DNA from 2 places in the Ralstonia sp. 110700041-2 genome. Region 1 is predicted to be linked to the other one. Evidence: predicted binding sites of a transcription regulator. Region 1 holds the regulator's gene; the other holds the start of a gene.
What was found. Region 1 encodes FNR, which switches genes on or off when oxygen is low (the NO sensors DNR and NnrR bind a similar motif). Its sites were predicted from a motif close to TTGATNNNNATCAA; they were not measured.
Positions count from the first base shown of each region.

Region 2: the regulator FNR is predicted to act here: its motif matches at 3,266-3,279, upstream of ACUXH0_RS05615 (DUF2249 domain-containing protein).

Region 1 covers NZ_JBSFAI010000021.1:102,825-108,519, forward strand. Annotated here, with positions in the region: gene ccoP (cytochrome-c oxidase, cbb3-type subunit III) at 1-153, shown strand, start outside; gene ccoG (cytochrome c oxidase accessory protein CcoG) at 150-1,613, shown strand; gene ACUXH0_RS25195 (FixH family protein) at 1,640-1,867, shown strand; gene ACUXH0_RS25200 (hypothetical protein) at 1,864-2,118, shown strand; gene fnr (fumarate/nitrate reduction transcriptional regulator Fnr) at 2,140-2,868, opposite strand; gene ACUXH0_RS25210 (sulfite exporter TauE/SafE family protein) at 3,045-3,788, shown strand; gene scpB (SMC-Scp complex subunit ScpB) at 4,276-5,118, shown strand; gene ACUXH0_RS25220 (pseudouridine synthase) at 5,209-5,695, shown strand, end outside.
Region 2 covers NZ_JBSFAI010000003.1:151,876-157,570, reverse strand. Annotated here, with positions in the region: gene ACUXH0_RS05635 (fumarylacetoacetate hydrolase family protein) at 1-179, shown strand, start outside; gene ACUXH0_RS05630 (SCO family protein) at 198-782, opposite strand; gene ACUXH0_RS05625 (formylglycine-generating enzyme family protein) at 779-1,570, opposite strand; gene nirK (copper-containing nitrite reductase) at 1,587-3,086, opposite strand; gene ACUXH0_RS05615 (DUF2249 domain-containing protein) at 3,360-3,650, shown strand; gene ACUXH0_RS05610 (nitric-oxide reductase large subunit) at 3,683-5,695, shown strand, end outside.

The DNA of each region.
Region 1 (5,695 bases):
GGCAGTTCGGAAGCGACCATCGTCGAGACCATCCTCAAAGGCCGTGACAACACGATGCCGGCACACGAGAACCTGCTCTCGCCGGAGAAAATCCGCATGCTGGCGGCCTATGTCTGGGGTCTGTCGAACAGCAACACGAGTCACGCGCAATGAGCGACAAAGAACCAGCCTGGCGCCCGATGACGCCCGCCACTGCGGCGGCGGGCGCCGAGGACGCACCGACCGAGCAGATGCTCTATGAGGTCCGGCGCAAGATCTATCCGCGCGCCGTAACAGGCGCCTTTGCGCGTTGGCGCGTCTGGCTGGTGTTGGCCACGCAAGCCATCTTTTATGGCTTGCCGTGGTTTCAGTGGAATGGTCGCCAAGCAGTGCTGTTCGACCTGGGCGCTCGCAAGTTCTACCTCTTTGGCCTCGTGTTGTGGCCGCAGGATGTCATCTATCTGGCAGTGCTGCTGGTGCTATCGGCGCTGGCGCTGTTCCTGTTCACGGCGGTGGCGGGCCGGCTCTTTTGCGGCTACGCCTGCCCGCAGACGGTCTACACCGAAATCTTCATGTGGATCGAGCGCCATGTCGAAGGCGACCGCTTTGCCCGCATCCGGCTCGACGGTGAGCGTTGGAGCCTGCGCAAGCTGCGTCTCAAGGTCACCAAGCATTCGGCCTGGGTGCTGATCGCGTTGTGGACGGGCTTCACCTTCGTGGGCTTCTTCACGCCGATCCGCGATCTGGGCATGGAGACCTGGACGCTGTCGCTCGGCCCTTGGCAGACTTTCTGGATGCTCTTCTACGCATTCGCGACATGGGGCAACGCCGGTTTCATGCGCGAGCAGGTGTGCCGCTACATGTGTCCCTACGCTCGTTTCCAGAGCGTGATGGTCGATCCCGATACCTACGTCGTGACTTATGACACCCTGCGCGGCGAGCCGCGCGGCAGTCGTTCGCGCAACGCCGATTTCGAAGCGCAAGGTCTGGGTTCCTGCGTCGACTGCAGCATCTGTGTACAGGTGTGCCCGACCGGCATCGACATCCGCCAAGGGCTGCAATACGAATGCATTGGTTGCGGCGCCTGCATTGATGCCTGCGATCAGGTCATGGACAAGATGCGCTACCCGCGCGGTCTGATCCGCTATACGTCCGAACGCGCAATGCGCGATCGGCTCAGCCCGAAGGACGCCCGGCGACATCTGCTGCGTCCGCGCGTGCTGATCTATACCGGGATCATGCTTGTGCTCATCACCGGCTTCATCGTGGCATTGGCCATGCGTCAGCCGCTCAAGGTTGACGTGATTCGTGATCGTGGTGCACTGGCGCGTGAAGTGGACGGGGGCAAGATCGAGAACGTTTACCGCCTGCAGTTGATGAACGCGTCCGAGCTCCCCATGCGCGTGACCATCACAGCAGAGGGCATGCCGGAACTGGATGTGCAGGGCGGTCGTGGCGAGTCGACCACACTGGAGCTGCCACCGGCGGCCAACCGACTGCTGCCAGTGCGCGTACGCCGGCCGGCCGATGATGCCGCCCCCGGCTCGCACAAAATCCGTTTCGTCATCCACGCAGACAGCGGTAGCGCCAGCCTCGTACTGCGCGAACCGTCGAGCTTCATCGTGCCGCGCTGATGCGGCATCCCCAACAGGAGGCAACGATGCACGCAACGCAATCTTCCGCGCAGGCCCGTCCCTGGTGGCGCGAGCCCTGGCCGTGGCTCCTGATGGCTGGGCCGTTTGTCGCCATGATCGGCTGCGGCGTCACCATCTGGCTGGCGATGTCGCATCCCGACGCCGTTATTCACGACAACGTCGTGCGCCACGGTTTGGTCGTTGAAAAGACGACCGTCGCGCCGGCACATGGTATTCACGCGGAGGCCCGATGAAGCGTCGACTGCTGATGTGGATTCTGTGGCCGGCATTTCTGTCGGCCGCGTTGGCTGAACTGGTGGTCTTTGCAGTGGTGGACCCCGCCGACCTGCGTTTCTTCGGCGAACAGATCACCGTGTCGGCCCAGGCGGTCTACACGGTATCGTTCTTTGTGTTCTGGTTGCTGTGCGGATTGTCGAGCGCGCTGACGCTCTACGTGTCCCCGGGCATCGGCAAACTGGAAGCGCATGAACACCCGCTCGTGTGAGCGGGCGCCATGGAAGGAGCCTCAAGCGGCTTGACCGCTCATGACCTGGCGCAGGCCGGCCAGGTCGATCAGTTTGACGTGGCGTTGGCGGATCTGGATGAGACCCGCTTCGGCAAAGCGCGAGAACAGGCGGCTGACGGTTTCGAGCTTGAGGCCCAGATAGCTGCCCAGCTCTTCGCGGCTCATGCGCAGCACAAATTCGGTTGACGAATAACCCCGCTGGGCTGAACGCTTCGAGAGGTTGAGCAGGAACGCTGCCAGACGCTCCTCCGCACGCATGGAACCGAGCGTGAGCAGCATCAGATGATCCTGCGAGATCTCCTTGCTCATGATGCGCAGGAACTGATGCTGCAGCGAAGGCAGCCGACGCGAAAGGTGTTGCAACTCGTCGTAGCGCACCACGCAGACTTCGGTATCTTCGAGCGCGGTGGCATCCGACACATGGCGCATATCGCCAATGCCATCGAGCCCGACGATTTCGCCTGGCAGGTGAAACCCCGTGATCTGGTGCCGGCCGTCTTCGAGCGTCAGATGGGTTTTGAGCGTACCGAAACGAATGCCGTAAACCGCTTCCAGCGGCTCCCCCAGCGAATAGAGCGATTGCCCCTTCTTAATGCGGATGCGCTCGCCGACCAAATCGTCCATCTTGCGCACGTCGTCCGAGTTCATTCCCACCGGCAGGCAGATTTGCCCGAGTACACAGGTGGAGCAACGCGAGGCTTGGTCGGTAAGTGCGATTCGAGTGAGCACGGGCGGGGGCGAGTTTCGGGAGAGTGAAATGAGTAATTCTTGTGATGCAGCTCAGCTTATTATAACGGCGACCTTCTTGTCCTCGGACATTTCCGATGCGGCAAAACGCGTCAATTACGCTTAGTTCGCAACAGTAAAACAAAAACCTTGGTCCATATCAAAAGAGCGTCAGAAAGATGAGTGCTGCAGCGCTTCTGAGCGTTTTCCTCATCGCATTGCTCGGCGGTGTGCATTGTCTGGCGATGTGCAGCGGGATCGCACTTGCAGCCGAACGTGGAACTGTGGCGGTACGGGTCGTGTCGCGTCGCCGACTATGGTTCGAGCAGGTCGTCATGCATGCCGGCCGGCTGACCACCTACGCGCTGCTTGGCGCAATCATGGGTGCGATGGGCGCGACCTTCTGGCGCCAGCAATGGCTGCCGGTTCAACGCGGCTTGTTTGCCTTCGCCAGTGTATTGCTACTCACCTATGGGATTTTGCTGCTCGTGCGCTCCGCCGGAGATGCGTGGCGCAGTGTGTGGCTTGAGCGCTTGCTCGGCCGCGTCGCTGGCCGCCTGTCTCGGGGGGCTGCGACACTGGGCGGCACGCTGCAACGTCAGCCGCCGTTGCTACGCCGCTATATCACGGGTATGGCCTGGGGACTGGTGCCGTGCGGCATGGTCTACGGCGCATTGGCTGTGGCGTTGCTGGCAGGCAACGCTGCCTCCGGGGCTGTGGTCATGCTCGCCTTTGGTGCAGGTACACTGCCCAACCTGTTGATGATGTCTGGCTTCGCTGGGTGGCTGCGCGGCTTGTCGCGCCGCCGGTGGGTGCGTGGCGCGGCCGGCATCGCCATTGCGGGGTTCGGGATATGGGGGCTGGTGCACACGATCTGGCTGCCAGAGATGCTCAACGCACACGGATTCTGTCTGGTGCTGTAGTCGTTTAAAGCACGCGTAAATCGCCATCCGGCCTTGGATGGGAGGCTAGATCATCTTCCCGGTTGCGGCGCCGCTGGAAATTGCCCTACAATCGACAGCAATTCGATTCGCCACCCGCGTAAATCAACAATCCCAAGCGCGGCGCCAAGCGATGCCTTCCAGCGGTAGTGTCACCCTGGACAGTCGATTCGGGCGGACTGCCGTTCTTCTTGGTAGTCGTCCGGTGCAGTATCCGTCCACATGGCGGCGGAAGAAATTGCCCTTGTGGTGCCTGACCGGCACCGGATCAACTTGCTCCTCCGGCCCTTACTTTGCGGGCATAGCCACTGCGTTTCGGTGCAGGGCCCAATTGAATCAATTGGCCTTCGCGCGCCGGGCCCGGGCGGGCAATAGCAATCAGAAATGCCGCGAGCGTCGCGGCGGGACGACAAACCTCAAGCGTGACGGCGACTGGCCGCGCGCGAGCAATGACGAGCCGCTCAACCCGATGAATACCCAAGAGGCGAAGATCGTCCTCGAAACCGCGCTGATCTGCGCGCAGGACCCGTTGCGAGTCAATGACTTGCGCAAGCTGTTCGACGAAGATGTTTCCGCAGACACCATTCGTGTGCTGCTCGAAGAGCTGCGCCAGGACTGGCTGAATCGCGGTGTCGAACTGGTTGCACTGGCCTCCGGCTGGCGCCTGCAGAGCCGCCCCGAGATGCGTGTGTATCTCGACCGCCTGCACCCGGAAAAACCACCCAAGTACTCGCGCGCGGTGATGGAGACACTTGCGATCATCGCTTACCGCCAGCCGGTCACGCGCGGCGATATCGAAGACATTCGCGGTGTTACGGTCAACACGCAGGTCATCAAGCAGATTGAAGACCGCGGCTGGATCGAAGTCATCGGTCATCGCGACGTGCCGGGTCGCCCTGCGCTGTATGCGACGACCAAGCAGTTTCTCGATGACCTTGGCTTGCGCTCGCTGGACGAGCTGCCGCCGCTCGAAGATGCCCGCGCCCAGGCGCAGGCCAGCCTGCTGGAGCAGGGCGCCATTGAGTTCGAGGGCGGCGCAATTGCGGTGGAAGAGCTGACAGCGTTGGTCAACGACGCGCCGGAGGGCGCGGAAAGCGCAGCGGCTTCGGTGGAGGAACCGGCCGGATCGCCGGTTGCCGAGGCTTCCGTTGTGGTGGCCGGTGAAACGCCGGCGCAGCCTGAGATCGCGCCGCGCGAGGAACCGGCCCTGGAAACCGAGGCGCAAGCGGTGAGTGCGACCGAGGTTGCGTCAGGGCCTGAACACAAAACACCGGTCGAGTTGCCAGCAGCTCCCGCCAATGAACATTCGTAATGCCATGCCCGCCGTGCAGTCGGCGGATGGCTTGAACCCCTAGATTTGAAAGACGTTGTGAGCACCCAGCCAGATTCCATGGATACACGTATGCCGGCCGACGCCGACGCTCAGCCGCCGCGACAAGACGGCGGTGATGGGACTGAGGCCACCCCTCGCCGCAAGGGATTGCGCCGAGGCTTGCGCAACCTCGTGGCTTCGCGCCGCCAGCAGCAGGATGGTCGCCCTGAGGGCGAAGCCGCCGATGCGGGTGGTGCAGACGCCGGCCAGCCCGCGCAACCGCGCAAGACCCGCGCGCCACGGGCGCGCAAGCCGAAAGAGGCGGCTGGTGAGCCGGCGGTAGTTGCTGCAGAAGGTGCTGCGACGGCCGAACAGGCGCCAGCAGAAAACCAGGGCGAGAGACGTGGCCCGCGCGGCCGTTTCGGTAAGAACCGCCGCCGTCAAGGCGAAGGTCAGCCGCTGGAGCGCGCCGAGCGCAACGACCGTGTGGAAGGTGCTGGCGGTAAGAACACCGGGGGTCGTGGCAAGTCGCAGAACCGCAACGGCAAACCGCAAGGCAAGGCAGGCGGCGCGAACC
Region 2 (5,695 bases), on a different contig from region 1:
GCTACGTCAGCCGTTTCATGACGCTGCACCCGGGCGACCTCATTTGCACCGGCACGCCGCCCGGTGTCGGCATGGGAGCCAAGCCCCCGCGCTATCTCAAGGCCGGCGATACCATGCGCCTGGGCATCGACGGCCTTGGCGAGCAGATGCAGACGGTCGTCGCCTACACCAAAGCCTAAGTATGCGGCGCGGCGCGCTTAGCGCTGCGCCGCCACCAGCTTGCGCATCGCATCCACCAGCTTCGGATCGACCGCGCCCAGCGTATTGGTGCGCGCGTTGATGCGCCCTTCTGCGTCCAGCAGCAGGATCGTGCTCGAATGGTTGAAATCGCCATCTGCCAAGCGTCGGTACTGCACGCCCAGCAGGGCCGCCACCTCGCGCGTGCCGCTGGCGTTTGCGCGGGCGACTTGCCAGCGGTCGTCGGCGCCATGCGCGCTGGCCGTCTTCTTGAGCGCCGCAACGGAATCACGTTCGGGGTCGACCGTCACCATCAGCACCCGCACACCATCGTGCGCGGGCTTGCCGCCCTTGGCTAGGGTCGCGCGAATGGTCTCGAAGATCATCGGGCAGACCATCTGGCACGACGCATAGAACATGCTCACCAGCACCGGCTCGCCGCGCAGATCCGCCAGGTGAAAGACGCGGCCGTTCTGGTCGGTCAGCGCCACATCGGATTGATACAGCGAGGCCGAGGGCGCTGGCCCCGCAGCATGGGCACCGGCTGTTGCGCCGGCCAGCAGGAGCACCACAAAGGCGCGTCGGATAAAAGTCGTGAACATCATGGATGATCTCCATTGAGGGATCGGGCGCAGCGAAAGCCGAGGCTGCCTGTGGCGTCTGCGCCTTCAAGGGAAGACAGCAACGCCACGCGCATCAGCACGGCATAGCTGTCGCGGCGGACGATGCTGATGGCACCGGCGCCGCAGAATTTCTGCTTGTCGGGGTCGCCCTGGGTGCGGCTGTCTCCGGCAATGAACAGTGCGTTGAAATCGTCGACCCATTCCCAGATCAGACCGTGCATATCGCGCACGCCATGGACATCCGCTGGGCCGCCCACTGGTGGCAACACACGCGTGGCGGGCCGCTCGTACCAGCCGAGAATGCGTTGTGCCCATTGCGGGTCGTCGCGGGCGTCTGTGCGTGTGGCGTCGGCCGCGGCGGCGGATTCCCATTCCAGCCATGTCGGCAGCCGAGCGCCTTCGTTTTCGCAATAGGCACGGGCGGCAAACCAGCTCACGCCGGTCACCGGCGCTTGCAGCGACGCCTGCGCATCGGCGTGCGTCGCATCGGCCCAGTCGGCAAGGTAGGCCTTACCGGCAAAGACTTGCGGCACACGGCCACGCTGCCAGGCCTCGTGGCGTTGCACGAAGGCCTGGAACTCGCCGATGGTGACGGGCGTGGAGCGCAGCTCAAACGGCTCGATGCGCACCCGCTGCGGCTGCCCCGGCGCGTTCTGGGGCAGCACGCTGTCGAAGTCGCCGCCGGGCAACCGCACATAGGTGGCCCCGTGTGCGGTTGCACTGGCCAGCGCCATCAACATGGCAGCAATGTGCGAGGTCAGGCGGGACATGGTCGTGCAGATCCGCTCAATGTTCGGCCACGGCCTTGGCGGGCGCCGGCTGGGCACGCACCTTCTTGACGTCTTCTGCGCTCACGCGGCCGCCGGGGTTGTCCCAGCTGTTGAGCACGTAGGTCAGGATGTTGGCGACCTCGTCGTCATTGAGTTGTGTCATCGGCGGCATGACGGAGTCGTATTCCTGGCCATTGACCTTGATCTTGCCGTTCAGGCCATGCAGCACGATGTTCATGGCGCGCTTCGGATCTGCCGCCAGGAAATCCGACTTGGCAAGCGGCGGGAACACGCCCGGCAAGCCGGCGCCATTGCCCTGGTGGCACACCGAGCAGGTACCCGCAAACAGCGCGCGGCCTGCCTGCACCTGATCCTGCACGGTCAGCGTGCCGCTCACCGACGCCTCGGTCGCCTTGGTGACGGCGCTCATGTTGGGCGCGGCACGATCGCCCAGGTACACCGAATCCAGTTCCTTGCCGGAATAGACCAGCTTGCTCTCCGGCCCATCGATCTTGAGGATGGCCAGCGCACCCTTGTTGAAGGCACGGAAGATCGAGTGGTCGACCAGCACATAGCTGCCAGGCACGCGCGCGGTGAACTTCACAACCGCCGCGCCACCCGCCGGGATCAACGTGGTCTGCACGTTCTTCTGCACGTTGGTGCCGCCCTCGTAGCGCACCTGATCGAAGATGGCGCCGATCACGTGGAAGCTGGAGACCAGATTGGGCCCGCCGTTGCCCACGAAGATGCGCACCGTTTCGCCCACCTTGGCGTGCAGCGCCTTGTCACCGGTGAGCGCGCCTTCCGCACCGTTGAACAGCACGTAGCTCGGGCGTTCGTCGATGGCCTTTTCCATGTCGAACGGCTGCAGGCCCTTCTCGCGGTACTTGCCGGCGGTGTAGAAATCGCCCTGCATGACGTAGTACTCGTGATCAACCTTGGGCAGGCCTTCGGGCGGTTCGACCAGGATCAGGCCGTACATGCCGTTGGCGATATGCATGCCCACGGGTGCGGTAGCGCAGTGGTAAACGTAAATGCCCTCGTTCAGCGCCTTGAAGGTGAACTGCGATTCATGGCCCGGGGCGGTAAAGCTCGATGCTGCGCCGCCGCCCGGCCCGGTCACGCCGTGCAGGTCGATGTTGTGCGGCATCTTGCTGCTCGGGTGGTTCTTGAGGTGGAACTCCACCGTGTCGCCCTGCCGCACGCGGATGAAACTTCCAGGAACGGTGCCGCCGAACGTCCAGAAGGTGTAGCTGACCCCTTCGGAGATCTGCATTTCCTTCTCGACCACTTCCAGCTCCACGATGACCTTGGCTGGATAGTTCCGGTGCACCGGCGGCGGCACAAGCGGTGGACTCGTCAGGACGGCGTGGATCGGCTCGCCGCGTGGCGGCCCGAAGTCACCCGGCAACTTGGCGCTGGCGGCGCGGGCCGCAGTGCCCGCAAGCAGTGCGCCCAGCACCACAGAAATCAAGCCCGCGCGCATCAGGCTGCGGACGGTGTGAAGACGGCTCATTTTTTCCCCCGTGTATCGGTCTGGTGTCGTCCGCTCCACGTTAGGCCCCGGCAGCCATTAGGGCTTTGATACAGCGCAAACGAAAACCCGCCCCGACCGGCCCATCCACCCCCACCGCGTGGCACGCAAGCCCAGCCGTGGCCTGATTTGCGACATCAAGGCACCCATAAAACAAGCATCTGATATACATCAATAACACCGGGGATTTCACTCACTAATATAGTTGCATCCTTAATGCATCTTTTTGATGCGACACCCACAGAGGGAATCCCCATGACACAGTCCGCCTCCACCATCCAGCTCGACCTCCGCGTGCTGGCGCCGCGCGAGCGCCATCCGCTGATCTTCTCCGCCTTTGGGGAACTCGGCATCGGGCAGAGCCTGGAGCTGATCAACGATCACGATCCGCGGCCGCTGCAGTCGCAGTTTCAAGTCGAACGCCCGGGGCAGTTTTCCTGGGACTACCTTGAGCGCGGCCCCGGCACGTGGCGCGTGGCCATCACCAAGGTGGCGTCTGCCGCCAGTGCCGGCCACTGCTGCGGTGGTTGCGGTGGTGGCGCCTGAATTTCCGATTGCATCCTGCAAGGAACCTTGTCATGAAAACCAATCAAAGGCTGTGGCGGTGGCTCGGCCTGATCTTCATCCTGTCGTTCGGAGCATTGGGCTATCTGGGCCGGCAGATCTATCTGGCAGCGCCGCCGATTCCGCATGCCGTCGTCACCTCTGTGGGCGAGGTGCTCTTTACCGGTGAGCAGATCCAGCGCGGCCAGGAAGCCTGGCTGGCAGCCGGCGGCCAGCAGCTTGGCACCGTCTGGGGCCACGGCAGCTACGTTGCACCTGACTGGTCTGCCGATTGGCTGCACCGTGAAGCCACAGCGCTGCAAGCCATCCGCGCGCATCAGCAGTTCGATACCGATGCGCCGTTGACGACCGTGCAGCAAGCCGCCGTCGACGCCAGCGTGAAGGAGGAAATGCGCCGCAATACGTACGACGCAAATCACGACATCCTGACCGTGTCGCGTGAGCGCGCAGAGGCCATCCACGGTGTGGCCCAGCACTTCGAGGCCCTGTTCGGCACCGATCCGTCGCTGGCAACGCTGCGCGATCAATACGCCATGGCCACCGGCGTGCTGCCGGAGGCGGCCGATCGTGAAGCCCTGGCGGCGTTCTTCTTCTGGACGTCGTGGGCCGCGGCCGCCGACCGCCCAGGCGAGACCGACATCTCGTATACGAGCAACTGGCCGCATGAACCGCTGGTAGGCAACACAATGACCGGCGGTGCGGCAGTGTGGTCGATGGTCAGCATCGTGCTGCTGCTGGGCGGTATTGCCGCCATGCTGTGGCTGCACGGCAGCAGCAAGCACGAAGAGGAGGCTGCGCCGCTGCCGGCCGATCCGTTCCTCAACGTGGTGGCCACGCCGTCGATGAAGGCCACGCGCAAGTACTTCTTTGCCGTGATCGGCCTGATGCTGGTGCAGATCGGCATGGGCGCCATCACCGCGCACTATGCGGTGGAAGGGGAATCGTTCTTCGGGATTCCGCTGGCGCAGGTGCTGCCGTACGTGATCAGCCGCACCGTGCACACGCAGCTTGGCGTGCTGTGGATTGCCACGGCATGGCTGGCCACGGGCCTGTACATTGCGCCGCTGCTGTCGGGGCGTGAACCGAAGTTCCAGAAGCTGGGCGTTGACCTGCTGTTCTGGGCGCTGATCTTTATCGTGGTGGGGTCCATCGCCACCGGCTGGCTCGGCACGCTGCAACATCGCGGTGCAGACTTCGGCTTCTGGGTCGGTAACCAGGGGCTGGAATACACCAGCATGGGCCGCGTGTGGCAAATCTTGCTGTTTGTCGGCCTGCTGTTCTGGGTCGTGCTGCTGGGCCGTGCCCTGTGGCCGGCACTGAAGACGCCGTCGGAATCGCGCGGTCTGATCGCCATGGTGTTCCTGTCGGCCACCTGCATCGGCGGGTTCTATTCGACTTCGCTGGTGTGGGGCCAACACACGCACTATTCGATGATCGAGTACTGGCGCTGGTGGCTCGTCCACCTGTGGGTCGAGGGCTTCTTTGAAGTGTTCGCCACCGCGGTCATCGCGCTCATCTTCACGCGCCTGGGCCTGATTCGCGCCAGCAGCGCCAACCGCGCCATCGTGGCCGAGACGATCGTGTTCCTGTTCGGCGGCATTCTGGGCACGCTGCATCACCTGTACTTCACAGGGACACCGACCTCGATCATCTCGGTGGGTGCAGTGTTCTCTGCGCTGGAAGTGGTGCCGCTTTCGCTGATCGGGCTCGAAGCGCTGCAGAACTATCGGCGCACGCAAGGCACGCCATGGCTCAACGCTTACAAGTGGCCCGTGCTGTGCTTCGTGGCCGTGGGCTTCTGGAACACCGTCGGCGCCGGCCTGCTCGGCTTTGCCATCAACCCGCCCGCTTCGCTGTACTACGTGCAAGGTCTGAACATGACGGCCGCCCACGGGCACGCTGCACTGTTCGGGGTGTACGGCATGCTCGGTATCGGCCTGATGCTGTTCTGCCTGCGCGGCCTGTATGCGCGCAGCCTGCATGCCGATCGCCTGCTCAAGCCCGCGTTCTGGGGCCTGAACATCGGC